Linked DNA regions of Pararhizobium capsulatum DSM 1112. The protein of the gene in region 1 interacts with the protein of each later gene in a pairwise test. Links are inferred from orthologs where the notes say so. Each region holds a gene or a part of one and is shown in the gene's direction. Other genes may lie near its edges. The genes, in order: leuS and ligA.

Region 1 (12,211 bases):
GTCCCGTGGACCCTTCCGCTCGTCCGGCATAACGTTCCGCGTCGCGAATCCGGCTCAGGACTTCGCTCAATCTGTCGATCACATCCATCTATCCCATCCCCGCGGTCAAATTGGCTCTCTGCCTTGAAAACTCAAGATTGCCGGACCAGATAGCGAAAGCAAACTCCGCTGCCAAGGGAACCGACCGACAAGCTGTCGCCAAGCCCCAAAGTTTCACCCCAACGCCCTCGAAAACTTGACGCTACGCCTGTTTCATGGTGAAGGTCACCCCAAATATCGAAGGGCATGCGCCCACTCAATTTCCGGAACATCTTTCATGGCCACCGAACGTTATAATCCGCGCGATGCCGAGCCCCGCTGGCAGCAGGAATGGGACAAGAACAGCGTCTACGAGACCGACAACAACGACCCGCGCGAAAAATACTACGTGCTTGAGATGTTCCCCTATCCGTCCGGGCGCATTCATATGGGCCATGTTCGCAACTACGCGATGGGCGACGTCGTGGCGCGTTACAAGCGCGCCCGTGGCTATAACGTCCTGCATCCCATGGGTTGGGACGCCTTCGGCATGCCGGCGGAAAACGCTGCAATGGAGCGCGGCGTCCACCCAGCTTCCTGGACCTACCAGAACATTCGAGCGATGAAGGCGCAGCTGAAGGTCATGGGGCTCTCGCTGGACTGGAGCCGTGAGTTCGCCACCTGCGATGTCGAATATTACCAGCATCAACAATATCTGTTCCTGGATTTCCTCGAGAAGGGCCTCGTCTATCGCAAGCAGTCGAAGGTCAATTGGGATCCGGTCGACCACACCGTGCTCGCCAACGAGCAGGTAATCGACGGCCGCGGCTGGCGTTCCGGAGCGCTGGTGGAACAGCGCGAGTTGACACAGTGGTTCTTCCGCATCACCGATTTCAGTCAGGACCTGCTCGATTCCCTCGATAAGCTCGATCAGTGGCCGGAAAAAGTGCGGCTGATGCAGCGCAACTGGATCGGTCGGTCGGAAGGCCTGACGATCCGTTGGGAAATCGCTGGCTCACCAATTGCGTCGGGAGAGACCGAGCTAACTGTCTATACGACTCGCCCCGACACCCTTTTCGGCGCCTCGTTCCTCGCGATTGCGGCGGATCACCCACTTGCGCGACAAGCCGCGGAAGATAACAAGGCAATAGCCGACTTCTGCGACGAATGCCGCCGTGCCGGTACCTCGCTTGCTGCCCTTGAGACGGCCGAGAAAAAGGGCATGGACACAGGCATTCGCGTCAGGCATCCACTGGACGCAAGCTGGGAATTGCCGGTCTATGTCGCCAATTTCGTGCTGATGGACTACGGCACGGGCGCCATCTTCGGCTGCCCGTCCGGAGACCAGCGCGACCTTGATTTCGCGCGCAAGTATGATCTTCCCGTTGTGCCCGTCGTCATGCCGAAGGACGGCGACGCCGCGACCTTCAACGTTGGCGATGAAGCTTATGTCGGCGATGGCGTGATGATCAATTCGCGCTTCCTGGATGGCCTCTCCACGGAAGAGGCCTTCGAGCGTGTCGCATCGACCCTTGAAAAGACTGAGATCGACAGAGCCCCACAGGCAGAGCGGAAAGTGAATTTCCGCCTGCGTGACTGGGGCATCTCCCGCCAGCGCTACTGGGGCTGCCCCATCCCCGTCATCCATTGCGAGGATTGCGGCGTGGTGCCTGTGCCGAAGCAGGATCTGCCGGTCAAACTGCCCGACGATGTCACATTCGACAAACCCGGCAATCCTCTCGACCGCCACCTCACGTGGCGGCACGTCGCTTGCCCGCAATGCGGCAAGGATGCGCGCCGGGAAACCGACACGATGGATACGTTCGTCGATTCGTCCTGGTATTTCACGCGTTTCACGGCACCCTGGGAAGATAAGCCGACGGATCCGAAGGTCGCCAGCCATTGGCTGCCTGTCGATCAGTACATCGGCGGCATCGAGCATGCGATCCTGCATCTGCTCTACTCGCGCTTCTTTACCCGGGCAATGAAGGCCACCGGTCACGTTGCTCTGGACGAGCCGTTCAAAGGTCTTTTCACGCAAGGCATGGTGGTTCACGAGACTTACAGCCGTGGTGAAGGGGCCCAGCGCGAATGGATCACGCCCGCTGAAATCCGCATCGAAGAGATCGATGGCGCTCGCAAGGCGACGCATATCGAGACCGGTGAACAGATCGCCATCGGCTCGATCGAGAAGATGTCGAAGTCGAAGAAGAATGTTGTCGATCCCGATGATATCATTGGATCCTATGGTGCCGACACCGCGCGGTTCTTCGTGCTGTCCGATTCACCACCGGATCGGGATGTCATCTGGTCGGAGGCGGGTGTGGAAGGATCGCATCGTTTCGTCCAGCGGACCTGGCGCCTGATCTCTGAAGCCTCTTCCGTGCTGCGACAGGCTTCCGCACAGCCGGCCGCGGCCGGCCCGGCACTTGAGACATCGCAGCTGGCCCACAAGACATTGAAGGCCGTGGAGGCTGATTATGAGAAGCTGGCCTTCAACAAGGCCGTTGCACGGCTTTACGAGCTGGTCAACGCACTGGCATCGCCGCTGACACAGGTCGCCGCCGGCAAGGCCGACAATGGCACCGTCAATGCCCTCAAGGATGCCGTCGTGATCCTGATCAACATGATCGCACCGATGATGCCGCATCTCGCGGAAGAATGCTGGCGCGAGATCGGCGGCAGCGGACTTATCGCGCAATCTCCCTGGCCTGCCTATGATGCAGCACTGGTGGCCGAAAACGAGATAACACTTCCCGTTCAGATCAACGGCAAGAAGCGTGCGGATTTGACAATTGCCCGCGATGCAGATCAGACTGAAGTCCAAAGCGCTGTCCTCGCCCTGGAGGCCGTCCAGGCGGCCCTGAATGGTCAGAGCCCGAAGAAGATCATCGTCGTGCCGCAGAGGATCGTGAATGTCGTTGTCTGAGAAAGCCCGACCCGCAACTCGTCTTGTTGCGATCGCAGCTATCCTTGTCGTGCTTTCAGGTTGTCAGGTTCGTCCGCTTTATTCGGAAGGGGCCAATGGTGCACCTGCGCAGAAACTCGCGTCAATCGACATCTCCGAGGCCGGAGACCGCGTCTCGCAGGAAGTGCGTAACCGCCTTATTTTCCTGGTTTCCGGAGGGGCCGGCGAGCCGGCTAATCCGCAGTACAAGCTCGCTTTGAACGTCAGCCGCGAGGTTACCGGCGTTCTCTACGAAACAGATGAGGCGGATACAGCCGATGCCGGCCGCGTCACCGTCAAGGCCGATTATAATCTGTCGCGTGCAGATACCGGGCAGACGGTGCGTTCGGGTGTTCGCAGTGCCATAGCGCTGGTGGACTTCCCAGATCAGGAATTCGCCAAACTTCGCGCCATCCGCGACGCGGAAAATCGTGCGGCCCGCGAACTCGCCGAGATTATTCGAGCCGACCTCGCCGCAGCGCTTGGTCGCTAACTGCCGTGGGCGAGATCAAATCCCATGAGTTTCACGGCTTTCTTCAGAAGCCGTTGGGCAGCAACAGGATTTTTCTCATATACGGGCCTGATCGCGGGCTGGTATCCGAGCGCGCCGCACAGATCGCTGCGAAGTCGGGTATCTCACTCGACGACCCTTTTTCCCTGGTAAAACTGGATGGCAGTGATCTGCAACAGAATCCGGGACGGCTTCTGGATGAAGTGAATTCCATTGGCCTCTTCGGCGGTGACAAGCTGGTGTGGATACGTGCGGCAGGCACTGAAAAGGGCCTGATCGATGCTTTCTCTTTCTTGGCCGAGGAACCTCCGGCTGCCAGCTATGTCATTGTAGAAGCCGGAGACCTGAAAAAGGGAGCGGGCCTTAGAAAGACCGCGGAAACGGCGCGCAGCGTTCTGGGTGTCTCCTGCTATGCGGATGACGCCCGGGCGGTCAATGCCTTGATAGACCAGGAACTTGGGCAAGAAAACCTTTCGATCACACCCGCTGCGCGACAACGGCTGTTGGAGACACTGGGTGGAGATCGCATCGCTTCACGCAACGAAATCAGAAAGCTTGCCCTCTATTGTCGCGGCCTAACCGCCGTCGAGGAGGAGCATGTCCTGGATATCGTCGGAGATGCGAGCGCTATTTCCGTCGATGATGCCGTCGATGCCGTCCTAAAGGGTGACGCGGATGGCTTGAACCGGGCAGTTCGCAAAATTGTTGCGTCAAAGACGGCCATCTTCCTGGTGCTTCAGGCTTGCCTCAAGCAATTCCAGCTTCTCGATCTCATGCGTTCCGAAATGGACGAGAAGCGCCAGCAGCCGGGGCAAGTGATCGCAACCATGGGCCGGCATCTGCATTTCCGGCGCAAGCCACTGGTCGAATCTGCATTACGACACTGGACAGGACCGGCACTCCAACGCGAGCTCGCCCGGTTGAACACCGCCGTATTTCAAAGCCGGTCAAGGCAAATCCTCGAAGACAGCATCGCCATGCACACGCTTCTGGCAATTACATTGCAGTCGGCTCGTCGATAACGTATTGATTTTTAACGGAAATCAAATTGTTACGGATACGAATCCATGCGGTGAGGCTCATCTGCGTTCAAGCAGACGGCAAATTTCCTCGAGTTGGTCGAGCGTCTTGTAGTCGATGCGCAAATGACCGCCGGCAGCCTTGTGATTTACGGTAACCTCCAGCCCAAGGCTATCCGTCAACGTACGTTCCAACGCCAGAGTGTCCGCATCTTTCTCCGGACGCGGCGGAGATTTGCCGAAGTTTGGATCATTCTGAGCGCGAATATCATTTTGCGCCAACCGCTCCGTGTCACGCACGGACAGCCCTTTACCAACCACCGAACGCGCAAGCGCCACTGGATCGGATGTAGGGATCAACGCGCGCGCATGGCCTGCCGACAGAGCGCCCGCCGACAGCATTTCCCTGACCGGATCTGGCAGTTTCAGGAGACGAAGGCTATTTGCCACGTGGCTACGGCTTTTGCCGATTATTTCCCCGAGATCGTTTTGCGTGTAACCATGCTCGGCAATTAGCTGTTCATAGCCAAGTGCCTCTTCAAGGGGATTGAGATCAGAGCGTTGAACATTTTCAACAATTGCGATTTCAAGCGCGGTGCGATCGTCCACATCCCGAACGATAACCGGGATATCAGAAAATCCTGCCAGTTGCGCAGCGCGCCAACGACGCTCGCCTGCAATGATTTCATAACGATCAGCAGAAATTGTGCGAACCACAATAGGTTGAACGATGCCGTGCTGCCGGATCGAGTTTGCAAGATCCTGAAGTTCACCCTCATCAAAACTGCGACGAGGATTGCGCGGATTGCGGGAGACGAATTCAATGGGTACGCGTCGATCCGCACTCACCGGTTTTGCAGGCGCATCGGGGGCCAATGGCTGATCCATCTCGCCGATCAAAGCCGCCAAACCGCGACCCAGCCGCCTTCTTGAATTGTCGTCGTTCATAACGGTTACTCACACATGTCGTTACGGTATCGAATCGGTCACGCAGCTTTGCGTTGCCGTTCACGCTGGATGACCTCGGATGCCAGCTGGAGATAAGCCTGGCTGCCGGCGCATTTCAGGTCATAAAGAATCGCCGGCTTGCCGTAGGATGGAGCCTCAGAAACACGCACGTTCCGTGGAATAAGAGTGTGATAAACCTTTTCCCCGAGATGGGTGCGTACATCGCTCACAACCTGCTGAGCCAGATTGTTGCGTGAATCAAACATCGTCAAGACAATACCTTGAATATCGAGTGTTGGATTAACGGACCTTCGAACCTGATCGACGGTTTCCAGCAGCTGACTGAGACCTTCAAGCGCGAAGAACTCGCATTGCAAAGGCACCAGCACCGAATGGGCAGCCGCCATCGCGTTCATCGTCAATAGATTGAATGACGGCGGGCAATCAACCAAGATATAGGAGTAGGTGAGGGCAGCTGGTGCGGCCAAGGCTTTGCGAAGACGGAAGATGCGATCACCCGCTTGAGCGATCTCCATTTCAATTCCCAGAAGATCCATTGTCGACGGTATGATCGAAAGATTGGGAACAACCGTCTCCTGGACGATTTCCTCGATCGCGTTCGAACCGATCATCAGGTCATATGAAGACAGCCGTCGGTCTTGGCGTCGGATGCCCAGCCCCGTGCTGGCATTCCCTTGGGGATCGAGATCGACAATAAGAACCCGCTCACCAATCGCCGCAAGGGCCGTCGCCAGATTGATTGCGGTCGTTGTCTTCCCAACGCCACCCTTTTGGTTGGCAATGGTAATGATCCGATTTTTTTCGCCTAGCATGTGCGCGTGTCCGCCAGTGGTTACTGTTTCCGCGAAAGATTTGCGATATCGAGAACCACAGAATCCCTCTCGACGACGCTCCCATGTTTTACCAGATCGAAATCAAACCGACTAACGGCTTTGTCGATCTCCTGCTGATAATCCCGGCCTTTATGAAAGAAAGCGCGGACATCGGGTCTATCAAGCATCCAGGGCGAGACGTATTCCAGCAAAAGAGGCAATTCGGCGAGAGCCCGCGCCGAAATCGCATCGCATGCTGGAATGGTTTTAGGCGCTTCCTCGATGCGAAGAGCGTGGACCGATCCACGTGCGCCCGTCTCCGAGAGGGCAACCCTCAGAAATGCTGCTTTCTTGTTGTTGCTTTCGACAAGGTGTACCCAACCTTCTTGATGTTCGCTCAACAGGATAGCCGTAATGATACCCGGAAAACCCCCACCACTTCCGAGATCCAGCCATCGTTTCGGTCCCGGAAAGAGATGATAGATCTGAGCACTATCAGCGATATGACGGGAGCGAAGATCGGACAGGGTCGATGGTGCAACGAGATTGATCGTCTTCGCCCACTTTTGAAAAAGTGCCGCAAAATGCTCGATCTTCTGAGACGTTTCACGTGAAACACGCAGGCCGTTCACCCCAAGTACGGGACTCGTATTCATTGCATTTTCGCCCCGGGCTGGTTCGATGCAACTTCCGCTTTCCGAATCACCGCCAGCAAAAGCGAAGCTGCGGAGGGCGTCATGCCGTCAACCTTCATCGCCTGGGCAAGATTGATGGGTCGTGTTTTTTGAAGTTTTTGCTGCAGCTCGATCGACAGCCCTGGCAGCCTTGTAAAATCAAAATCGACAGGAATAGCTCGGTTTTCTTCACGGCGCATGCCTGCGATGTCCGCCAACTGCCGATCCATATAAACAGAATATTTTGCGTCGATTTCCAGCGCCTCAGCGAGCTTACGTTCAATACCACCAAGTTCCGACCACGCCACCGTAAGCGTGTTTACTGAATGCTCTGCATACGAAAGGAGTTCATAGGCCGAACGTCGCTGGCCATCCCGATTCAGTTTCATCCCATAACTCGCACCCTCATTCGGCGTTAGGGTCAGCGCCTTAAGTCGAGCCTTGTGGTTTTCGAATGAAGAGAGCCACGACCCGAATTTCTGCGACCGCGCGGAAGATACGCAACCGAGCGCAATGGCCTCTGGCGTCAATCGCTGGTCTGCATTGTCGGCTCGAAGCGACAGTCGATATTCCGCGCGTGACGTAAACATACGATAGGGCTCTGCCACACCTCTGGACGTCAGGTCGTCGATCATCACCCCAATATAGGAATTCGTACGGCTGAAAATGTGGGCTTCGTTCCCTGCACAACGACGGGCAGCATTGAGACCGGCAACCAGCCCCTGTGCTGCCGCTTCTTCATAGCCCGTTGTGCCATTGATCTGTCCAGCGAGAAATAATCCCGGCAATTTGCGAACTTCGAGGCTCTGCGTCAACTCGCGCGGATCGACATGATCATATTCGATTGCGTATCCAGCCTGCAAAATAGCTACATTTTCCAGACCTGGGATGGTGCGGATAAAAGCTTTCTGAACATCCTCGGGAAGGGAAGTCGAAATGCCGTTTGGATAGACGGTGTGGTCATCCAGACCTTCCGGTTCTAGAAAAATCTGATGCCCGTCGCGTTCACCGAATTTGACGATCTTGTCTTCAATTGACGGGCAATAGCGGGGGCCGACACCCTCAATCTGTCCGGAGTACATGGCAGATTTACCGATATTGTCCGAGATAATTTTATGAGTCGCCTCAGTGGTTCGCGTCACGCCACAATCAATTTGTCGCGTTGTAATCCGGTCTGTCATAAACGAAAAAGGAACCGGATCTTCATCTGCAGATTGACGACCGACCGAGCACCAGTTGATTGTCCGTCCATCGAGGCGGGCGGGAGTGCCTGTCTTCAGGCGACCCAATTTGACGGTCAAACGCTCAAGAGTTTGCGAGAGCCCCATGGACGGTTGTTCTCCCACACGTCCCGCAGGTATCTTTCGATCGCCAATATGGATCAACCCCCGCAAGAAAGTGCCGGTGGTTAGAACAACGCTTTGAGCCGAGAAAACCCGTCCGTCCTTGAGCACGACCCCACGAACCCGGTTGTGCTTGGTGGAAATGTCAAAGGCGTCGCCCTCGATGACAGTCAGGTTCGAGATTGCCTCGATCTCTGCCTGCATCGCCAATCGATAGAGTTTGCGATCAGCCTGTGTCCTCGGACCGCGAACTGCGGGGCCTTTTCGGCGATTCAGCAGGCGGAACTGAATACCGGCTTGATCAGCAACACGCCCCATGAGTCCATCGAAAGCGTCAACCTCGCGCACGAGATGGCCCTTACCAAGACCACCAATCGCCGGATTGCAGGACATGACCCCGATCGTTTCCCGTTTATGGGTAAGAAGTGCAGTCTTGGCACCGAGGCGTGCAGATGCACTTGCTGCTTCCACACCCGCATGACCGCCGCCAATCACGATGACATCGTAGTCGAACATCTCTAACCTTCTACCCGTGCTGGAATCGTTTCACGTGAAACAGTTCCGAGGACTCGCTTTTGTTGCATGTCTTCATTTGCCGACGCAGAACTCTGAGAAGATGATCGACAACAAATCCTCTACATCGACACGGCCCGTTATCCGGCCCAGCGCGTCACCCGCAATTCGCAGATACTCCGCTTGTATGTCCAGGCCAAGATCGGCAGCCGCCAAACTAGAATGTATAGCGGTCCGCGCCTCATTCAAACAATCGACGTGACGACGACGCGAGGGGAGGGCGAAATTTGAAAATGCATTCAGATCTGGCAAGCGGCTAACGATCACGTCGATCAGTCTTTCCATGCCTTGGCCGGTCTTTACCGAGATCAGCACGTCAGCGGCGGACTTATCCCATAGATCCGGATTGGAATCAATCTTCGTGCCCACACGGATTGTCCCAACCGCCCCCAACTCGGGGAAATCGCACGGATTATCCGAGAGTGCGATGACAAGATCAGCCTTGGAGATCACGTTGCGCGCACGACGGATGCCCTCTTTCTCCACCAAGTCCTGGGTTTCCCGCAGGCCCGCGGTATCGTGCAGTTTTATCGAGAATCCGGCTAAGGAAAGATCGACCGATAGAACATCTCGCGTTGTTCCGGCTATCTCCGTTACGATCGCAATGTCTCGTTGCGCTAACGCATTGAGTAAGCTGGATTTTCCGGCGTTTGGCGCGCCTGCAATGACCACATTCAAGCCGTCACGAATAATCTCGGCAACAGCAGCGCCATCGAGGTGCGTTCCAATTTCCTCACCTAAAAGCGACATGTCCGCCCATACGGATGGTGAAACAGATCCGGGCACATCCTCTTCATCTGCAAAGTCCAGCTCGGCTTCAATCATCGCCCGCGCATGAACAAGCCGCCGCGACCACCCCTCGTAAAGCGACGACAGATGCCCGCTTGAATGTTCGACCGCCAGCCGTCTCTGCATCTCTGTCTCAGCGGCGATAAGATCTGCAAGACCCTCGATCTCAACCAGATCGAGCTTGTCGTTCTGGAAAGCGCGTCTGCTAAATTCCCCCGCTTCAGCGTGACGGCATCCGAGATATGCAAGCTCCGTCAAGACGGCTTCGACAACCGCCTTTCCGCCGTGAAGCTGCAGTTCCGCACAGTCCTCTCCGGTAAATGAGCCCGGACCTTTGAAGAAGAGTACCAGACCCTGGTCGATGAGTTGATCGTTACGTCCCCGAATCGAACTCAGTTTCGCCAGACGGGGCGCCGGAATCTTCCCGCTCAGCTTCGCCAGCACCTCGGTAGTCCGGGTTCCGCTTATTCGAATCATCGCCACGCCCGAGGGGAGTCCGCCGGACGAAAGAGCATAGATTGTATCGGATATACCCATGGACTCTTTCTCAGTTGTCGAATCCGGCTATTCATTTCGCGAAGCCGAAAAACAAAAAGCCCGAACAAGTCGGGCTTTCATCTTAGTCGAAGCGCAAGAGATCAGGTATTCATTGAATCGAAGAAATCGCCGTTCGTCTTCGTCTGCTTGAGCTTGTCGATGAGGAACTCGATCGCATCCGTGGTGCCCATCGGCGCAAGGATACGACGCAGAACAAAGATCTTCTGGAGATCCTGGCGCGGCACCAGCAGGTCTTCCTTGCGTGTCCCAGACTTGAGAATATCCATGGACGGGAAGATGCGCTTGTCGGCAACCTTGCGGTCAAGCACGATTTCCGAGTTGCCGGTACCCTTGAATTCTTCGAAGATCACTTCATCCATGCGGCTGCCGGTATCGATCAGCGCCGTGGCGATAATCGTCAGAGAACCGCCTTCTTCGATGTTGCGAGCTGCACCGAAGAAGCGCTTCGGGCGCTGCAGCGCGTTGGCATCCACACCGCCCGTCAGAACCTTGCCAGATGAAGGAACGACAGTGTTGTAGGCGCGCCCAAGACGCGTGATCGAATCGAGCAGGATGACAACGTCGCGGCCGTGCTCGACCAAACGCTTTGCCTTCTCGATCACCATTTCAGCAACCTGTACGTGGCGGGTGGCGGGCTCGTCAAAGGTGGAGGATACAACTTCACCTTTCACCGAACGCTGCATGTCCGTCACTTCTTCCGGCCGCTCATCGATCAGCAGGACGATCAGGTAGCACTCAGGGTGATTCGCCGTGATCGAATGGGCGATATTCTGGAGCAGAACAGTTTTACCGGTCCGCGGCGGTGCCACGATGAGGCCGCGCTGGCCCTTGCCGAGAGGTGCGATGAGATCGATTACACGCGCCGAGAGGTCCTTGGAGGTCGGAACCTCCAGCTCCATCTTGAAACGCTCGTTCGGATAAAGCGGCGTCAGGTTGTCGAAATGCACCTTGTGCCGGATCTTCTCGGGGTCTTCGAAATTGATCGTATTGACCTTGAGCAGGGCAAAATAGCGCTCGCCCTCCTTCGGACCCCGGATCGGTCCTTCGACCGTATCACCCGTCTTCAGTGAAAACCGGCGAATCTGGGAAGGGGAGATGTAAATATCATCCGGACCTGGGAGATAATTGGCATTTGCCGACCGGAGAAAGCCGAAACCGTCCTGAAGAACTTCGACCACGCCTTCCCCGATGATTTCAACATCCTGGCTCGCAAGCATCTTCAGGATGGCAAACATCAGCTCCTGCTTGCGCATGACGCTGGCATTTTCGACCTCGACTGATTCGGCAAAGGCGAGCAAATCGGTCGCGGTTTTGTTCTTAAGATCTTGTAGCTTCATTTCAGCCATGAAGGGGGACCACACTTAGCAGTTCGGAATGGAAGGTCGGCGTGCTTTAGGTAAGGGGAGCCGCACGAGAGGGGCAGACTCGTCTCTTTTACACATGCCACGAAAGATGAGATGACGCGAAAATAGCGATTCACATGGATCGCCGCAAGGGGCCTTCTGGATTTAACCGTAATTTCATCCGCAACCACGCGCTGATGTCAAAAAGGTTTCACCACCGCCATGATGACGATGGCGATCATCAGCACGGTCGGGGCCTCATTCATCAGCCGCCAGTAGCGAGCACTACGGGTATTTTCGTCGCGAGCAAAGCTGCGAACGGCACGGCTGAAAAGCACGTGAACACCCGTGAGAAGCACGACAAACAGAAGCTTCGCGTGGAGCCACCCGCCTTGAAACCCGTAGACACTCCAGGCGAGATAAAGGCCGAGCACCCAGGAGATCATCATCGCAGGGTTCATGATGACCTTGAGCAGGCGCTGCTCCATCATCTTGAAAGTCTCGGATTGCGGCGACCCCGGCTCCGCATCGGTATGATAAATGAACAGGCGCGGCATGTAGAGAAGCGCTGCCATCCAGGACATCACAGCGATGATATGCAGCGCCTTTATCCAGAGATAGAGATTATCCGGCTGGTAGACGAAGAGCCCTGCAA
Region 2 (11,966 bases), 2.8 Mb from region 1 along the record:
CCCGTCGACCTTCAAGAGCGAACTTTCGCGTGCGCGCACCTTCGGTTTTATGCGGGATGTCGAAAAGATGTGGGCTGCAGGTCGTGGCCTGGGCTCTTCGCTTGAAAACTCGGTTGTCATCTCCGACGACAACACGGTTATCAACGTCGAAGGCCTGCGCTACGCCAAGGACGAGTTCGTGCGCCACAAGACGCTTGATGCCGTTGGCGACCTGGCACTTGCCGGCATGCCGTTCCTCGGCTGCTACCGCTCCTATCGTGGTGGTCACAAGATGAACGCGAACGCGCTGAAGGCGCTGATGAGCGATCCGAGCGCCTACGAGATTGTCGAAAGCACGCCGTCGCGTCAGCGTCCTGCCGTGCGCGAAGCGATTGCTGCCAGCGCGCAGTGAGCGTCTTCGATGGGATTGAATGCTCAGAGTTGATTTAGTCTTGAAAGCCGGCTTTTGGGCCGGCTTTTTCGCGAGATGGCTGCCACAAAATTGCGTTATTCGCTCATCATGACGTTGCGGGCGTGTTGCATCTTGATTTAAAACGCGGTTCATAGGCGGCGGTTGCCTTACCGGCGCGTGAGTGGGATTTTCTAATGGTATTTGCAGGCCAGGTTGACATGAAGAAGATGGTGCGCGTTGTCTATATCGCGCTTACCGCATCGGTAACCGGCCTCTTGCTGACGTCGTGCCAGAACGATCCCGATATCGACATTACCAAGCTGACAGCCGAGACCGATCCGCCGGAGATGCTCTATAATCAGGGTCTCGCCAACCTCCAGGCCGGCAAGACGACCGAAGCAGCGCGCAAGTTCGACGCCATCGATCAGCAGCATCCGTTTTCCGAGTATGCCCGTAAAGCTCTGGTTATGAAGGCCTTCGTTGCCTATCGCAACGGCCAGAGCCAGGATGCGATCAACGCAGCGACGCGTTACCTCAATCTCTATCCGCAGTCTGAAGACGCCGCCTACGCCCAGTACATCGTCGGCCTTGCCTATTCCAAGCAGATCCCCTCGGTAACACAGGACCAGAAGCCTGCCCAGAATACTATCGATGCGATGCAGAAGGTCATCGATAACTATCCTGATTCAGAATATGTCGAGGATGCGCAGGCCAAGATTCGCTTCGCCAAGGACCAGATTGCCGGCAAGGAGATGCAGGTCGGCCGTTATTATCTGGAGCGCAAGGAATATCTTGCCGCTGCGACGCGCTTCCGCAACGTGGTCGAGAAATATCCGACGACCAATCAGGTTGAGGAAGCTCTGGCGCGTCTCGTCGAGACGTATTTCGCGATGGGTGTCGTGAGCGAAGCGCAGACGGCTGCCGCCGTTCTTGGTCATAACTATCCGGATAGCCAGTGGTATGCCGACAGCTACAAGCTTCTGCAGTCCGGTGGGCTTGAGCCGCGCGAAAACAATGGCTCGTGGATTTCGCGCGCTGGCAAACGGCTGCTTGGCGTTTAAGGTTCAGCAGACTGCTACCATGTTGCGAATCGGCCTCGGCTACGGCAGTTTGCGGGCCGCAGATGGCTCTGTTTCCAAGCGGGCCGCTTGACGGACCCGACCCTGGGAGAATCGAAACCGGATGCTTTCACAGCTCTCGATCCGCGATATCGTCCTGATCGAACGGCTTGATCTTTCCTTCGAGACCGGCCTTTCAGTGCTGACCGGTGAAACCGGCGCGGGCAAATCCATCCTTCTCGACAGTCTGTCTTTGGCGCTCGGCGGCCGTGGTGACGGGTCTCTGGTGCGCCACGGCAGCGACAAGGGGCAGGTGACCGCGGTCTTCGACGTCGTCGGCAACCATCCCGCCCGCCTTCTCGTTCGCGAAAACGGCATCGACGACGACGGCGACCTGATCTTCCGCCGGGTGCAGAATGCTGACGGGCGCACCAAGGCCTATGTCAACGATCAGCCCGTGTCCGTGCAGCTGATGCGGCAGGCCGGCCAACTGCTCGTCGAAATTCACGGCCAGCACGATGACCGTGCCCTTGTCGATACTCACGCGCATCGCACGCTTCTCGATGCCTTCGGCGGTCTTGCGGACGAGGCGATCGGCGTCTCGGAGCTTTACCGCGTCTGGAAAGATGCCGAGCGCACCCTGCGTAAGCATCGCGAAAAGGTCGAGGCTGCCGCGCGGGAGGCCGACTATTTGCGTTCGTCAGTTGAAGAACTCGAAACCTTGTCGCCACAGGACGGCGAGGAAGAAGAACTTGCCGAACGTCGCTCGCGCATGATGAAGGCCGAGCGCATTGCCGTTGACATCAACGAGGCCAGCGAATTCCTCAACGGCAATGGGTCGCCCGTGCCGCTGATCGCCTCGCTCGTGCGCCGGCTGGAGCGCAAGAGCCATGAGGCGCCGGGGCTTCTGGAAGAGACCGTCACCTTTCTCGACACCGCTCTCAACCATCTGTCGGATGCTCAGATGGCGGTCGAGGCAGCCTTGCGCAAGACGGAATATGACCCGAAGGAACTGGAGCGTGTCGAGGAGCGCCTGTTTGCGTTACGCGCCGCCGCCCGCAAATATTCTGTTCCGGTCACCGGCCTGCCGGCACTCGCCGTGAAGATGATCTCCGACCTTGCTGATCTCGATGCCGGCGAGGAGAAGCTGAAGCAGCTGCAAGGCCAGCTGACGCTGACCAAGTCTACTTACGATTCAGCGGCTATCCTGCTTTCAGAGAAACGCCAGAATACCGCAACGGCTCTTTCCGGGGCCGTCATGGCGGAATTGCCGGCGTTGAAACTGGAACGCGCGCGCTTCATGGTCGAGGTTTCGAGCGATCCGCAGAACGCTGCCGCCGAAGGTATCGACATCGTTGAATTCCACGTCCAGACCAATCCCGGCACCCGCCCGGGTCCGATCATGAAGGTGGCATCCGGCGGCGAACTTTCGCGCTTCCTGCTGGCGCTGAAGGTCGCGCTTGCTGATCGCGGCTCGGCACCGACCCTCGTCTTCGACGAAATCGACACGGGCGTCGGTGGTGCAGTGGCCGATGCGATCGGCCAGCGGTTGAAGCGTCTGTCGGACAAGGTTCAGGTACTGTCCGTAACCCATGCGCCACAGGTCGCTGCCCGCGCAGCAACCCATCTGCTGATCTCGAAAGGTCCTTCGACCGAAAAGGCCGAGACCATCGCCACCCGCGTCGCCCGCATGGACAACAAGGCCCGTACCGAGGAAATCGCTCGCATGCTCGCCGGCGCATCAGTTACGGAAGAGGCGAGGGCTGCGGCGGCACGATTGTTAGCGGGAAACGGGTAGGCAGCGCTCTATAGCGGCATCGTGAACGTAAACCGGGTCTCATCCGGGGTGGAAATCACTGATATTCTTCCGTCGTGAACGCGGGCGATCTCGCTGGCGATGAAGAGCCCGAGACCCAGGCCTTGCTGGCTGCCACGAACCTCTCCGCGGAAGAAGGGACGAAACAGCGTTTCCATGGCCTTTTTCGAGATGGGCGCGCCACCATTCGTGACCCACAACTGAAGTTCGCTACCGGTGGTTTTTCCACCAACCTCGATCGGGATAGCCGGATCGCCGTGGGTTACGGCGTTGCCGAGCAGATTGGAAAGCAGTTGCGATATCCGCGGGTGGTCGCAGTGCACATCCTGATCGAGCTGGAAGTCGGTCTTGATCTCGCGCTGTGGGTAGATCGTGCGGATCTCGTCAACAATATGCTCCAGAACCGGTCGAAGAGGGGCTTTCGCAGCCGTTTCGAGCTTGAGACCATCACCCAGGCGGGCGCGCGCAAAGTCCATCACATTGTCCACGAGGTCGCGCATTCGGACGGCGCTCGACTGCATAGCGGCAAGCACGTCCTGCCCGCCGTCGCCAACACCGACGCGCGACAGGCGGCGGATACCCGCCATCAGCGCGGCCAGCGGATTGCGAAGGTCATGACCCAGAACGGCGATGAACTGCTCGCGCACCTCGGAAAGCTCCCGCTCTTCGGCGAGATGAGCCCGCGCCTCGACAAGATCCTGATTGCTGTCCAGATTGCTGGCAATGAGTTTGGCAAAAAGCGTAAACATGCCGATCGTCTCGGGATTCTGCACCTTGGCAGGGGCCGGATCGATTGCGCACAACGTTCCGAAGAACGTCCCGTCACGCCGGATGATTGGCACCGAGATGTAGCTCTGGAAGCCGTAGGTCAGGGGCGTGTGATGGGTTCGAAAATGCGGATCTTCATCGACGTGGTCGATGACGACGAGCTGGTGGCTCTGGCGGATTTCGTGACAGATGGTCGATTCGAGTTGAAGTTCGCCACCGGGCTTGAGACCAAAGTGGATATTGTCGAGAACCGAGCACGCGACCCACTTTTTATCGGTCACACGCGCGACGGCCGCGAAACCCATGCCGGTGGTTCGGCAGACCACTTCAAGAATCGTCGGCACATCGGCCATCCGGCCTATGAGTTGGACGTCTCTGTCGGTATCGTTCATTTCGACGTCCGTATTGCGCATGATCTGATCGTTTTAGCCGGAATGTCCAACCGAGTCATTTGCTTTTGATAAGATGCGGTTTATTCGATAGCACGGAATAGCCTGCCTGTGATTGATCCGCGGTCACTGCGGTCCAAACCTCTTCCCATCGCGCCGATTTGCTCTAAAACGTTCCCCGCATTCGAGGAGTTACTGTCATGTCGACCGCATCCGTCGCCGTTGAAAATCTCACCCTGGAAGACGCCGCTGCCGAGCTTGATCGGCTGGCGGGCGAGCTTGCCGATCACGACGCGCTTTACCACGGCAAGGACGCGCCGGAGATATCGGATGCAGACTACGACGCGCTGAAGCGCCGCAACGAGGAGATCGAGGCGCGCTTCCCGGAACTCGTGCGCGCCGACAGCCCATCAAGGAAGGTCGGCGCGGCACCCTCAGGCATCTTTCAGCAGATTGTCCATGCCCGACCGATGCTCTCGCTCGACAACGTCTTTTCGGATGAAGACGTGCGCGACTTTATCAACAGCGTCTATCGCTTCCTCGGTCGCTTGCCGGACAATTCGATCGCCTTTACCGCCGAGCCGAAGATCGACGGTCTCTCCATGTCGCTGCGGTACGAAAACGGCAAGCTCGTCAGCGCTGCCACCCGCGGCGACGGCACGGCCGGCGAGAATGTCACTGCCAACATTCGCACCATCAAGGAGATCCCGCAGACGCTTCCGACCAGCGTACCCGCCATCGTCGAAGTGCGCGGCGAAGTCTATATGGCGAAAAGCGACTTTTTGGCGCTGAACGCCCAGATGGAAGCCGAAGGCAAGCAGACCTATGTCAATCCGCGCAACACGGCCGCCGGGTCGCTGCGCCAGCTCGATCCCACGATCACAGCCAGCCGCAAGCTGAAATTCTTCGCCTATGCCTGGGGTGAAATTTCAGAAATGCCGGCCGACACGCAGCTCGGCATGGTAGAGGTCTTCAAAAGCTGGGGCTTCCCGGTCAACCCGCTGATGAAGCGGCTTTCCTCCGTCGAAGCGATCATTGAGCATTACAACGAGATCGGCCTGAAGCGCCAGGATCTCGACTACGATATCGACGGCGTCGTCTACAAGGTCGACCAGCTCGACCTGCAGCAGCGCCTCGGCTTCCGCTCGCGCTCGCCGCGTTGGGCGACAGCCCACAAGTTCCCGGCCGAGCAGGCTTTCACCACGGTCGAGAACATCGACATCCAGGTCGGTCGCACCGGCGCACTGACGCCCGTTGCCCGCCTGACGCCCGTCACTGTCGGCGGCGTCGTCGTCACCAATGCAACGCTGCACAATGCCGATTATATCGAGGGCATCGGCAACAGCGGCGAACGCATCCGCGAGTTGGACCATGATATCCGCATCGGGGATACCGTGATCGTTCAGCGCGCGGGCGACGTCATTCCGCAGGTTCTTGATGTGGTCATGGAAAAACGCCCCGCTAATGCGGTGCGCTACGAGTTCCCGAGGGTCTGCCCGGTCTGCGGCAGCCATGCGGTGCGCGAGCGCAACGAGAAGACCGGCAAGCTCGATTCTGTCACCCGCTGCACCGGCGGTTTCGTCTGCCGGGCACAGGCCGTCGAGCACCTGAAGCACTTCGTCTCCCGCAATGCCTTCGATATCGAGGGATTGGGCTCCAAGCAGATCGATTTCTTCTTCGAGGCGGAAGACCCGTCGCTGTCGATCAAGACGGCGCCCGATATCTTCACTTTGCAGCGCCGGCAGGAGGCCTCGACGCTGACCAAGCTGGAAAACATCGACGGCTTCGGCAAGGTCAGCGTGCGAAAACTCTTCGACGCGATCAACGATCGCCGCGCGGTCGCTCTGCATCGTCTGATCTATGCGCTCGGCATCCGCCATGTCGGCGAAACGACGGCGAAGCTTTTGGCGCGCTCCTATAGCAGCTACGCCGCCTTCGCCGAAGCGATGGTTGCGGCCGGCGATCTGACGTCCGAAGCCTGGAGCGACCTCAATACGATTGACGGCATCGGAGAAGTCGTCGCCCGTGCCATCGTCGAGTTCTTCAAGGAAGAGCGCAATATGGACGTCGTCTCGCGGCTTTTGAGCGAGGTGACACCCATCGATGCAGAAGCCCCGGTCGCGAGTTCCAGTCCCGTCGCGGGAAAGACTGTCGTGTTTACCGGCTCGCTGGAAAAGATGACCCGCGACGAGGCAAAGGCGATGGCCGAAAGGCTCGGCGCCAAGGTCGCAGGCTCGGTTTCGAAGAAGACGGACCTGCTGGTGGCCGGTCCCGGCGCTGGCTCCAAGCTCGAAAAAGCTCGCGAATTAGGCGTCGAAACAACGGATGAAGACGGCTGGTTTACCCTGATCGGTGGGTAACCGGCCAAGAAATTCCGCAAAAGCTTTCCTTCTTGCCTTGCCTTCTCTATGAGGGCTGCCAGATTTATGACAGTTTTATGACTGTTCCGTGACGCTGGAAAACACAGATAGGTTGGATAATGCTGGGCTGGTTCCGTAAGCTGATGCCGCGCGAAGACAAGTTCTTCGAGCTTTTCGAGGCGCATTCGCGCACGGTGGTCGGCGCAGCCGATGCCTTGAAGGCGCTGCTCGCAGGCGAGGGCGATCACGATGCCAACTGCAACCGCATCGTCGCGCTGGAAGACCAGGCCGATAACATCACCCGCGAGGTGATGCTGGCCGTTCGCCGCAGCTTCATCACCCCGTTTGACCGTGGCGACATCAAGGATCTGATCCAGTCGATGGATGACGCCATCGACATGATGCACAAGACGGTCAAGACTATCCGCCTGTTCGAACAGAAGACGTTTGATCCCGGCATGCGCGAAATGGGCGTTCTCGTCGTCGATGCCGCGCGCCTGATCGCGGAGGCCATTCCGCTGCTCGATCGCATGGGTCCGAACGCCCAGCGTCTGAGCGCCATCGCCGAAGAGATCACCCGTGTCGAGGGCCGCTCTGACGAGCTGCACGACGAAGGCCTGAAGGATCTCTTCAAGCGCCACGGTCAGTCCAACCCGATGGCCTATATCATCGGCAGCGAGATTTATGGCGAGCTGGAAAAGGTCGTCGATCGCTTCGAGGACGTCGCCAATGAAATCAGCGGCATCGTGATCGAGAACGTCTGATGGATGCCACGCTGGCCTTTCCGCTGCTCGTCGCGCTCATCGGCGTCGCGCTGTTCTTCGACTTTCTGAACGGCCTGCACGACGCAGCAAATTCGATCGCGACCATCGTCTCGACGCGGGTGCTGCGGCCGCAATATGCGGTCATGTGGGCGGCCTTCTTCAATTTCATTGCCTTCCTGTTCTTCGGTCTGCATGTGGCCGAAACGCTCGGCACCGGCATCATCGATCCGAAGATCGTCACGCCTGCCGTTATCTTTGCGGCCCTGACGGGCGCGATCGTCTGGAACATCGTCACCTGGATCTTCGGCATTCCGTCGAGTTCGTCGCACGCGTTGATCGGCGGTCTTGTCGGGGCAGGGCTTGCCTCGACGGGCGGCGATGCGATCGTGCTTGCCGGCCTTGCCAAGACGGTCGCCGCGATCTTCATGTCGCCGATGATCGGCTTTGTGCTTGCGCTCTTCCTCGTCCTGATCGTGTCCTGGATCTGCATTCGCCAGACACCCTTTGCCGTCGATCGCAGTTTCCGTGGCCTGCAGTTCATTTCCGCGTCACTCTATTCGCTCGGTCACGGCGGCAACGATGCGCAGAAGACTATGGGCATAATTGCCGTTCTGCTGTTCTCGCAGGGTTATCTCGGCTCGACCTTCTACGTACCCTTCTGGGTGGTCATCACCTGCCAGTCGGCCATGGCGCTCGGCACGCTCTTTGGCGGCTGGCGCATCGTGCATACGATGGGCTCGAAGATCACGCGGCTCAACCCGATGCAGGGGTTCTGCGCCGAAACGGGTGGTGCCTTGACGTTATTCGGCGCCACCTGGCTCGGTATCCCGGTGTCCACGACCCATACCATCACCGGCGCCATCATCGGCGTGGGTGCTGCCCGCCGCGTTTCGGCCGTGCGCTGGGGGCTTGCTGGCAATATCGTCATCGCGTGGTTCCTGACGCTGCCGGCGGCGGCTGTCATCTCGGCGCTGACCTATTTCATCGTCTCGCTATTCTGATCGTCGCGATTTTCGCGAAAATCGCTGAGGACAGAGGCGTTTCATGATGTCAGTATGGTGGCAGGTGCCCGCAGAGGCGCCGCCAACCGAGGAAAACATTCATGAAGCTTGCTACCTTGAAGGATTCGACTCGTGACGGGCGACTGGTTGTCGTGTCAAAGGATCTTACCCGTTGCTCGGAGGTCGGACACATCGCCCGCACCCTGCAGGCTGCGCTGGACGATTGGGCCTATGTCGGTCCCCGGCTGGAGAGGGTGGCAGAGGGTGTCGAAACCGGTGCACAGCCGACCATACGGTTTCACGAACATGATGCGGCGTCTCCGCTGCCGCGCGCCTTTGCATCCAGTCTTGGTGGCTATTTCTCGGCGCCGCGCGATCCCCTGAACATTTCATCTGGTGAAGCGCAGGTGGAAGCCCGTGCCGTTGTTATTCTCGATGATTTCTTGACCGATGCGGATGCCTCGTCCAACGGCCCTCAAGTCGCGCTGGTCATGCTTGCGGCGACCGTTTCGGCCAATGGCGGCGATACTGCCTTTTCACCGGTTGCCGTCACGCGCGATGAGCTTGAAAATCTTTCGCTGCATCTCACCATCAACGGAAACCCTGTTTCCGACAGTTCGAAAAGCGGCGCAGGCAGCTCCATTGATGATATTGCCATACCGGCGCCGAACCGCTCCCTTGGTGCCGGCAGTATCGTGATCACCGGTCTGGACGGTGTCCAGACGACTGTGCGCGCAGGAGACACATTTCGCCTGGAGAGCAATGATCGCACCGGCCACTCGATATTCGGCGCGATTGAACGGAAGACTGCTTCGGCGGGCTGAATTCTTCACCTTCCACGAGGAGAGGTGGACAGTCAGTCCCATGTGTTGTCCACCTTCTAATTCCTGAATTGTTTTTTTGCACTGCACGCGCTAGGAAGGCGCGCCCGTTGCCAGCGCTCTGCTTGCGTATCCCGGCACCGGCGCGTCGGCCTTCTGCCGACCTGACGGATTGGAGGATCCGGTTATGGAAACCATCACGACAATCGCGGAGCTTCGCGCCCGCCTTGCACCGCACCGGCTTGCCGGAAAGTCCATCGGTCTTGTTCCGACCATGGGTTATTTGCATGTAGGACATATGGAACTTGTGGCGCGCGCCCGGGCGTCAAGCGACATCGTTGTCGTCAGCCTGTTCGTGAACCCACTGCAGTTCGGCGCCAACGAGGATCTTGCCAAATATCCGCGCAATCTCGAGCGGGATGAGGCCATGCTCGTGGAAGGCGGCGTCGATTTCCTCTTCGCTCCGGGCGTCAAGGATATGTATCCGCGTCCGATGGAAGCCGTCGTGGATGTGCCGACGCTGGGCAGCGAGCTTGAAGGCTCCGTTCGTCCCGGCCATTTCGCGGGTGTCGCCACCGTCGTGACCAAACTTTTCAACATCATTCAGCCGGATCGCGCCTTCTTTGGCGAAAAGGATTTTCAGCAGCTGCAGTTGATCCGGCGCATGGTCGCCGATCTGGCGCAGCCGGTCGAGGTCATCGGCGTGCCGACGGTGCGCGAAGCCGATGGGCTCGCCTGTTCGTCACGCAATGTCTATCTTACGCCTGAGGAACGAGCCGCTGCCGCGATCGTGCCAAAGGCGCTTGACGAGGCCTCGCGGCTGGTGGCCGAAGGCGTCACCGATGTCGGCGCGCTCGAGCTGGCGATCAGTGAATTCATCGACACTGAGCCGCTGGCAAAGCCGGAAGTGATCGCGATCCGCGATCCCGAAACCTTGCGAATTGTCAGCGAAATCGGTGAAAAACCGGTTCTTCTGTTGCTTTTTATCCGCTTCGGGAGCACGAAACTGCTCGATAACAGGGTCATCGACCCCAAAAACGTGAAATTCGCAAAGGTGGCTTGAATGAGTGTACATACAGCGAAACGGCGCCTGGCGCCGGCCGACATCAAGGCACTCAAGGGCGAGCGCCCAATCGTAAGCCTCACCGCCTACACGACGCCAGTCGCCAAGCTGCTCGATCCGCACGTGGATTTCATGCTGGTCGGCGATAGCCTCGGCATGGTGCTTTATGGTCTCGATTCGACTGTCGGCGTGACCATTGAGATGATGATCGCCCATGGTCAGGCCGTCATGCGCGGCTCGTCCAATGCCTGCGTCGTCGTCGACCTGCCGTTCGGCTCCTATCAGATGTCGAAGGAGCAGGCCTTCGAGACGGCCGCCCGCGTTCTGAAGGAAACTGGCTGTTCTGCCGTCAAGCTCGAAGGAGGTGGTGAAATGGCTGAAACGGTCCGTTTCCTCACCGAGCGCGGCATTCCGGTGCTCGGCCATGTGGGCCTTATGCCGCAGCTCATCAACACCACGGGCGGTTATCGCTCGCTTGGCCGCAACGACAAGGAAGTGGAGAAGATCCGCCGCGATGCCGCAGCCATCGAAGAAGCCGGCGCTTTTGCGATCGTCATCGAAGGCACGGTCGAGCCGGTTGCGCGTGAGATCACATCGCAAGTCAATGTGCCAACCATCGGCATTGGCGCGTCGCCGGCCTGCGACGGGCAGGTTCTCGTCGTAGATGACGTGCTCGGCATCTTCACGGATTTCAAGCCGCGCTTCGTCAAGCATTTCGCCAATCTTGCACCTCTCATGAGCGAAGCCTTCGCGACCTATGCTGCCGAGGTGAAGGCGCGCAGCTTCCCAGGCCCTGAGCATACGTTCCAGCTCAAGCGTTGATTTATATGGTTTTCCCTTCTCCCCGTCTTCGGGGAGAAGGTGCCCGAAGGGCGGATGAGGGGCTGAATCTCGACATTCTCGGGGGGAGGAGAGTTTTGTCCCTCACCCTGGCCCACTCTCCGCAGGCGGGGAGAGGGGAAGATCGCGTCTCTTTTCGCCATCCGGGATGAGTGACCTCTGCATCAGCAAAACGGATCGCTTCATCAAACTTATTCAATTGTCGCACCGCCTTTGCCGGCCTATTTCAGGCTTTCATTTCGTAAGGCAGAAGCTGTGCGTCTGCCGCCCCCAAAGGCATGCTCATGATCAACGACGAGTTCTGGCAAGGCGTGCGCCGCGGCTTTCCCATCATGCTTGCTGCGTCGCCGTTCGGCGCGCTCTTCGGAGCGCTTGCCATCGACAATGGTTTTTCAATCTTCGATGCCGTGTTCATGAGCGTGACCGTCTACGCGGGCGCGAGCCAGATGGTCGGCATCGAACTCTTCAATCACAACGTCCAGCCATGGCTGATCGTGCTTTCGGTCTTTGCCGTCAACTTCCGCCACATTCTCTATTCGGCGTCACTCGCCCGCTATATCGGCCATTTCAGCCCGCTACAGAAGCTTGTCGCCTTCTTCCTGCTGACAGACCCGCAATATGCCGAATCGGAAAAGAAGGGCGAGAGCGGCGAGACCGTAAGCTTCATCTGGTACCTCGGTTTCGGCATGATCATC

What was found.
Region 2: the proteins of leuS (region 1) and ligA interact in binary tests that used the Escherichia coli proteins (3 or more experiments, as listed by UniProt). The link is inferred for Pararhizobium capsulatum DSM 1112 from one-to-one orthologs.

What each region holds. Positions count from the first base shown.
Region 1 is NZ_JAUSVF010000001.1:364,356-376,566, forward strand. The notes cover bases 1-3,147. They hold leuS (leucine--tRNA ligase), read left to right. Parts: upstream 1-316; coding sequence 317-2,947; downstream 2,948-3,147. Other genes in these bases: QO002_RS01655 (YggS family pyridoxal phosphate-dependent enzyme), read right to left, coding at 1-88; QO002_RS01665 (LPS assembly lipoprotein LptE), read left to right, coding at 2,934-3,147. Outside these bases: more of QO002_RS01665, read left to right, coding at 3,148-3,458; holA (DNA polymerase III subunit delta), read left to right, coding at 3,464-4,498; QO002_RS01675 (ParB/RepB/Spo0J family partition protein), read right to left, coding at 4,556-5,443; QO002_RS01680 (ParA family protein), read right to left, coding at 5,482-6,276; 16S rRNA (guanine(527)-N(7))-methyltransferase RsmG, read right to left, coding at 6,297-6,932; tRNA uridine-5-carboxymethylaminomethyl(34) synthesis enzyme MnmG, read right to left, coding at 6,929-8,809; tRNA uridine-5-carboxymethylaminomethyl(34) synthesis GTPase MnmE, read right to left, coding at 8,882-10,192; transcription termination factor Rho, read right to left, coding at 10,294-11,559; protoporphyrinogen oxidase HemJ, read right to left, coding at 11,757-12,211.
Region 2 is NZ_JAUSVF010000001.1:3,115,518-3,127,483, reverse strand. The notes cover bases 4,301-7,202. They hold ligA (NAD-dependent DNA ligase LigA), read left to right. Parts: upstream 4,301-4,622; coding sequence 4,623-6,782; downstream 6,783-7,202. Other genes in these bases: QO002_RS15200 (DUF47 domain-containing protein), read left to right, coding at 6,902-7,202; QO002_RS15210 (GAF domain-containing sensor histidine kinase), read right to left, coding at 4,301-4,446. In the rest of the region: lpxC (UDP-3-O-acyl-N-acetylglucosamine deacetylase), read left to right, coding at 1-391; QO002_RS15220 (outer membrane protein assembly factor BamD), read left to right, coding at 586-1,452; DNA repair protein RecN, read left to right, coding at 1,574-3,247; more of QO002_RS15210, read right to left, coding at 3,256-4,300; more of QO002_RS15200, read left to right, coding at 7,203-7,546; QO002_RS15195 (inorganic phosphate transporter), read left to right, coding at 7,546-8,547; QO002_RS15190 (fumarylacetoacetate hydrolase family protein), read left to right, coding at 8,649-9,371; panC (pantoate--beta-alanine ligase), read left to right, coding at 9,556-10,431; panB (3-methyl-2-oxobutanoate hydroxymethyltransferase), read left to right, coding at 10,432-11,253; QO002_RS15175 (AzlC family ABC transporter permease), read left to right, coding at 11,556-11,966. UniProt on the Escherichia coli protein: DNA ligase that catalyzes the formation of phosphodiester linkages between 5'-phosphoryl and 3'-hydroxyl groups in double-stranded DNA using NAD as a coenzyme and as the energy source for the reaction.